2 regions of the Mesorhizobium sp. M6A.T.Cr.TU.017.01.1.1 genome follow, and region 2 is predicted to be linked to the other one. Evidence: predicted binding sites of a transcription regulator. Region 2 holds the regulator's gene; the other holds the start of a gene.
The links. The regulator PhoB, encoded in region 2, activates phosphate uptake and scavenging genes when phosphate is short. The targets are predictions, from matches to a motif close to TGTCATNNANCTGTCAT.
Positions count from the first base shown of each region.

Region 1 (3,418 bases), on a different contig from region 2:
TCAGGGTCGGGACAGTTCAAATTTCATGACCAATACGGGCATCAGATACCGGCCAATCCTTGCATGGGCAGCCCTCGCCGTTCTGCTTGCGGCAGGCGCGGCGCAGTCGGCCGCGACGCTGAAGGAGACGCCGCCTGCCCTGCCGTCCGATACGCGTTCGGCGGAGCAGTTGTTTGCCGATGCGCCCGATGGCGTCGACCCGGTAGTGACCGGGCCGGTTAGCGCCGCCTTCAAGCAGAGGCAGGAAAATGCCGGCTGCGACAGCGCGGTCTGGCCTAAGATTCCAACCGTCTGCTATCCGGACTAGAGCCTGATCCATCCCGACAGAATCGGGATGGGGCTCTATCTTCTTGTTTGACCATGATCTTCTCCGAAAACCGGTTCCCACTTTTTCGGGATCATGGTTTGGCTCACGCCGATCGCACCGGATCGAGCGCGACCTTGTAGAGTTCATTGTCGTCGCGGTCCATAAGCCGCACAGTCATCTGTTCAGTGGCGCCGTCGATATCAACGAGGCCGAAGAACTGCAGGCCGGCCGACGGTGGCAGGTTCTGCCCCTGCTCGGCAGTTGGCGCCTTGATGAATTTCAGCTCCGGGCCGAAGGTCATGTCGAAATCATTGGGTCCATACGTGCCGGCATGGAGCGGACCCGAGACGAACTCCCAGAACGGATTGAAGTCCTGGAACTGCGCCTTGTCTGGATTGTAGTAGTGGGCCGCCGTGTAGTGCACGTCGGCGGTCAGCCAGACGGTGTTGCTGATACCAGCGTTCTTTATGTAGCGAAGGAGGTCGGCAATTTCCAGCTCGCGGCCCTTGGCCGGGCCATTGTCGCCATTGCTGACGGCCTCGGCGCCGGCCTTCTTGGTGGCGTCGTTCCAGACGACGAGACCGAGCGGCATGTCGGCGGCGATGATTTTCCAGGTCGCGTTGGAGTTTGCCAGTTCGCGCTTCAGCCATTTGGTCTGCTGTTCGCCGAGAATGCGCGATTGCGGGGTCATCGTATCCTGCATGCCAAGGCCATTGGCGCCGCGATAGGAACGCATGTCGAGGAAGAACACGTCGAGCAGCGGCCCGTAGGCGATCTTGCGATAGACGCGGCCCGGTTCCGACGGCTCGTAGCGGATCGTCGTCATCTCGTGGAAGGCGCGTGCCGCGCGTGCCGCCAGCACATGGATGTTTTTTTCCGAGTAGCGGTCGTGGGCGCTCAGGTCCTTCGAATCCGACCAGTTGTTCACCACCTCGTGGTCGTCCCACTGGTAGAAGGTCGGGCAGATGGCGTTGAGCCCCAGCACATGTCCGTCCATCAAATTGTACTTCCACTGGCCCCGGTACTCGTCCAGCGTCTCGGCAACCTTGCGCTTTTCGTCGATGAGGACGTTGTTCTTCCACTTGCCGCCACCGGGCAGGTCGACCTCGTCCTTCATCGCGCCGTCGGCATAGATGGTGTCGCCGGAATGCAGGAAGAAGTCGGGCGTGTGCTTGCCGATCGTGGCATAGGTCTTCATGCCTGTATCGTCGATGCCCCAACCCTGGCCGGCGGTGTCGCCCGACCAGGCGAACCGGATGTCACGCTTCGAAGCCGGCGCCGTGCGGAAACGGCCCACGATCGGCTCGGAGACGGCGTTGATGTCGGCAAGATCGGCCGCAATCATCCGGTAGAATATATCCTGGTCCGAGGCGAGGTCGGTCAGCAGCCGCTTCACCGTATAGTCGCTGGCCGGCGACGTATCGAGCGGCGCAAGGCGGACGGCGTTGGCGAAATTCTCCGTCGACGATACTTCGAACATGACGCGCGACGGGCGATCGGTGCGCGTCCAGACCATGCCGCTGGTGGCGTCGACGTCGCCGGACTGGACACCATGGGTGAACGCCGGCCGCTGATTGGCGCGGGAATAGTAGGGAAGCGCGAGGCCCGAGGCGCCGACGAGGCCAAAGGCGCTCGCCGACGTGACGAAAGCGCGCCGCGTCATCGAAATTTTGTTCATGGCTGTCTCCTGGATGGCGTTGAACGTCGCCGCCAAGGTCCAGCGTCAATGTTTCAGGCACATCTCGAAACCATGAAGGTTTGATAACAATGGACAGGTGATCTCCCCCCTTGAGGGGGAGATGTCGCCGAAGGCGACAGAGGGGGTCGTCTCGCGTGAAGCGCCAACCTCCTGCGTCTGCGATAAGGGGCCGAGCCCGGTCGGACCGACCCCCTCTGGCCGCGTCGCGGCCATCTCCCCCTCAAGGGGGGAGATTAGCGCTCGGCCGTCGCAGCTCAAGCCGCCTGCGGTTCGGGCTCGAAGGCCGGACGGCTGGTGTTGATCAACAGCGAGATGCAGGCTGCGGCTATTGCCGTCATGCCGGCGATGAGGAAGGCAAGCTCGTAATTGCCCTGCAATTCACGCATCGTGCCGCCGAAGAAGGCGGCGGTCGCAGCACCCACCTGGTGGCCGGCGACGATCCAGCCGAAGACGATCGGCCCACTGCGATCGCCGAACGCCTCGTTCGACAGCCTGAGCGTCGGCGGCACGGTGGCGATCCAGTCCAATCCGTAGAGCACGGCGAAGATGATCAGGCTGGTCGACGAGAAGCCGGAATAAGGCAGATAGATCAGCGACAGGCCGCGGATCGCATAATAGACGCCGAGCAGCTTGCGGGGATCGAAGCGGTCGGTGAGCCAGCCCGACAGCGTCGTGCCGATCAGGTCGAAAATGCCCATCAGCGACAGCAGGCCGGCGGCTTGCACTTGGCCGATACCCATGTCGCCGCAAAACGCGATCAGGTGCGTGCCGACCAGTCCATTGGTGGTGAAGCCGCAGATGAAGAAGGTGGCGAACAGATACCAGAACACGCGGGTGCCGGCGGCACGGCGCAGCGTGGTGAGCGTGTGGGTGAGAAAATTGCCCTGCGAGGCCGGTGGAACCGGCGGCACGTCGTCGGGCTCAGCGCCGTAGCGCACCATGCCGATCGACGCCGGACGCTCCGGCACCAGCAGATAGACCAGCGGCACCAGGCAAGCGGTGGCCACCGCAATGGCGATGGCGACCGGCTTCCAGCCGCCCGACTGGGCGAGCGCGGCGAGCAGTGGCAGGAACACCAGCAAGCCGGTGGCGGCGGAGGCCGACATCAGTCCCATCACCAGGCCGCGATTGGTCTTGAACCAGCGGTTGACGATGGTGGCGCCAAGCACCGTGGCCACTGCGCCCGAACCGACGCCCGAGAATACGCCCCAGGTGAGAAGCAGGTGCCACGGCTGGGTCATCAACAGGCTGAGCGCCGTCGAGCCCGACATCACCACCAGCGATGCCAGCAGCGTGCGGCGCAGCCCGATCCGTTCCATCAGTGCCGCGGCAAACGGCCCGGTCAGGCCGTAGAGGAAGATGCCGATAGCCGCGGCGAGCGAGACGACATCGCGCCGCCAGCCGAAACTCTC
Region 1 covers NZ_RZTA01000021.1:51,428-54,845, forward strand. The annotation lists gene EOB36_RS09580 (hypothetical protein) at 26-307, shown strand; gene EOB36_RS09585 (alkaline phosphatase) at 411-1,985, opposite strand; gene EOB36_RS09590 (MFS transporter) at 2,261-3,418, opposite strand, start outside.
Region 1: the regulator PhoB is predicted to act here: its motif matches at 2,058-2,074, upstream of EOB36_RS09585 (alkaline phosphatase).

Region 2 (3,418 bases):
GGCACAAAGGCTCTATTTTTTCGAGCCTCGAAAAAATACTGGTCCAACGCCGAAGCGCTGTCAACATCAATTCTGATGGATTTTGATGTCCCTGCCGACTTTTTTCGAGCCCCGGAATAAACAATGACAGGGCCTTCTGCTTCTGCCAGTATTTGTCGGACGCTACCGACGGCTTCCGGTTCATGAGCGGCCACGGCAAGAGGGAGGAAGCAAAGGATGTCGGTTGGAATCCGTCATGACGATTTGCGTCGGCGCAACCGGGCGATGGTGATTTCGGCCGTACGCCGGGCAGGCCAGCCGTCGCGAACCGAGATCGCCGCGACCACCGGCCTCAGCCATTCGACCATATCGGCGATCTCTTCCGACCTCATCCAGGAAGGCATCCTGACCGAGAGCAAGGCGAGCGAGACCGTTTCGCTGAAACGCGGCCGGCCGCAGGTCGGCCTCAGCCTCAATCCGGAAGCGGCGGCGGTGTTGGCCGTCGTGTTGTCGCTGAATTTCCTTTCGGTCGCCGTCATCGATTATGCTGGAGAAGTGGTCGCCGAGGAACAGCGCCGGCTGGACACGCTGACCATGTCGCGCGACGAGCTGATCGACGAATGTGTCGCCATCGTCCGGCGCCGGCTCGAAGATCCCGATCTCAATATCCAAAGCGTCGCCCGCATCGCGCTGGCGATCCAGGGCATCACCGATTCCCATGCGCGCGCCATGTTGTGGTCGCCGATCACGCCGCAGACGAACATTGCCTTCGCCGACATTCTGGAACGTGAGTTCGGCATCCCGGCCATCATGGAGAACGATTGCAACATGATGGCCGTGGCGCTGCGCTGGCGCGACCCGGATCGCTACCGCGACGATTTCATCGCCATCCTGCTCTCCCACGGCATCGGCATGGGGCTGGTGCTGAAGGGCGAACTGTTCACCGGCACCCATTCCTCAGGCGGCGAATTCGGCCACATGATCCACCGGCCGGGCGGCGCGCTTTGCCGCTGCGGGCGGCGCGGCTGCGTCGAGGCCTATGCCGGCAACTACGCCATCTGGCGCAATGCAAGGCAGTTGAGCGAGAACGCCGAGCCGGTCGCCGATGTCAGCGACGCCGAGATGCGGGCACTGGCGGCCCGGGCGCGCCAGACGGACGGACCGGAGCGCGAAGCCTACCGCAAGGCCGGCGAAGCGCTCGGCTTCGGGCTCGGCAGCCTGTTCGCGTTGATCGATCCGGCGCCGGTCGCCATGGTCGGCGCCAGCGCTGCCGCCTTCGACCTGATCGAGCCGGCCCTGCGCGAGGCCATCGCTCAGACCGCCGGCGGTCAGTATTCGGGTTCGATTTCCTTCGACACCGAGCCGAACGAGCTGCCGCTGATCCGCGAAGGCTGCGCCATGCGGGCGCTGAGCTTCGTCGACCAGGAGATTTTCGCGCCGGGCGCGCAAGGGAAGTCCGGCACGGCCAGGAAGCACGTGGCCTGAATGGAAGAACGCAGCTTGAATTCAGGCAGTCTGTTCAGTCTTCCCTGATCGCATAGCCCGCGCCGCGGATGGTGCGGATGACATCGGGCATGCGGCCATTGTTGACCGCCTTGCGCAGCCGGCCGACATGGACGTCCACCGTGCGCTCGTCGATGTAGATCGTCTCGCCCCAGACATTGTCGAGCAACTGGCTGCGCGAGAACACCCGACCCGGGTGCCGCATCATGAATTCGAGCAGCCGGAATTCGGTCGGCCCGAGCCGGATCTCGCTCTTCTTGCGATAGACCCTGTGCGATTCGCGATCGAGCATGATGTCACCGACCTTCAGCACGCTGGACAGCACTTCGGGCTTGGCACGGCGCAGCAGCGCCTTGACCCTGGCCATGAATTCCGGTGTCGAGAACGGCTTGACCAGATAGTCGTCGGCCCCGGTCGAGAGGCCGCGCACCCGGTCGCTTTCCTCGCCGCGCGCGGTCAGCATGATGATCGGCAGCCGCTCGGTTTCGGGACGCACCCGAAGGCGACGGCAAAGCTCGATGCCCGAAACCGCCGGCACCATCCAGTCGAGCACCAGAAGATCGGGCACGTTTTCCTGAAGCCGGATTTCGGCCTCGTCGCCGCGCGTCACCACCTCGACCTGATAGCCTTCGGATTCCAGATTGTAGCGAAGGAGGACGCCCAGCGGCTCTTCGTCCTCCACCACCATGATGCGCGGCGCGATCATCGGCCGGTTACCCCTGTCATGTCGCCGACGCCGACATCGTCGTTTCGTCGAGCTTCGGCCGATCCGCCGGCAATTGCTGCCCGGTCACGACATAGTAGGCGTTTTCGGCGATGTTGGTGACATGATCGCCGATACGCTCGAGATTCTTGGCGCAGAACAGAAGATGCGTGCAGGCGGTGATGTTGCGCGGGTCCTCCATCATGTAGGTCAGGAGTTCGCGAAAAACCGCCGTGTATTTCACGTCGATCTTCTCGTCGGCGGCGCGCAGCTCTTTCAACGCGCCGGCGTTGCGCGACACATAGTGCTCGACCACGCCGCGGAGCTGCTCGAGAACGAGATCCGCCATCGCGTCGATACCGTGCGAGAGATTACGCGGCGTGGCGCTCTGCCCGACGGCGCTGACCCGCTTGGCTATGTTCTTGGCCAGGTCGCCGATGCGCTCGAGATCGCCGGCCATCCGGATTGCGCCAACCACGGCGCGCAGGTCTTGCGCCATCGGCTGCCGCTTGGCGATCAGCGTGATCGCGCTGTCGTCGAGTTCGCGCTGCCGCGCATCCATGATGGCGTCATCCGAGACGACGCGCTGCGCCATCGCATTGTCTGACGCAAGCAACGCGCGGATCGACGCTGCGACCATCGCGGCGGCGAGCTCGTCCATGTCGCGGATCAGCCTGTCGATGTGCTCCAATTCCTCGTCGAAAGATGCGACGGTATGTTCACCCATGATACTGTCCTCGTGCTCGAAAATTCGCCGGACCGCTTAGCCGAACCGGCCGGTGATGTAGTCCTGGGTGCGCTTGTCGTCGGGGTTGGTGAACATCTTGTCGGTCGCGCCCTCCTCGACCAGATAGCCGAGATGGAACATCGCCGTGCGTTGCGACACACGCGCTGCCTGCTGCATCGAATGGGTGACGATGACGATCGTGTAGTTCTGGCGCAGTTCGTCAATCAGTTCCTCGACACGGGCGGTGGCGATCGGATCGAGCGCCGAACAAGGCTCGTCCATCAGGATCACTTCCGGCGACACAGCGATGGCGCGCGCAATGCACAGACGCTGCTGCTGGCCACCGGAAAGGCCAGTGCCCGACTCGAGCAGGCGATCCTTGACCTCGTTGAACAGGCCGGCCTTCTTCAGGCTCGATTCGACGATGCCGTCCAACTCCGCCTTGCTCCTGGCCAGACCGTGAATGCGCGGACCGTAGGCGACGTTTTCGTAGATCGACTTCGGAA
Region 2 covers NZ_RZTA01000003.1:31,961-35,378, reverse strand. The annotation lists gene EOB36_RS01550 (ROK family protein) at 217-1,464, shown strand; gene phoB (phosphate regulon transcriptional regulator PhoB) at 1,499-2,188, opposite strand; gene phoU (phosphate signaling complex protein PhoU) at 2,205-2,912, opposite strand; gene pstB (phosphate ABC transporter ATP-binding protein PstB) at 2,949-3,418, opposite strand, start outside.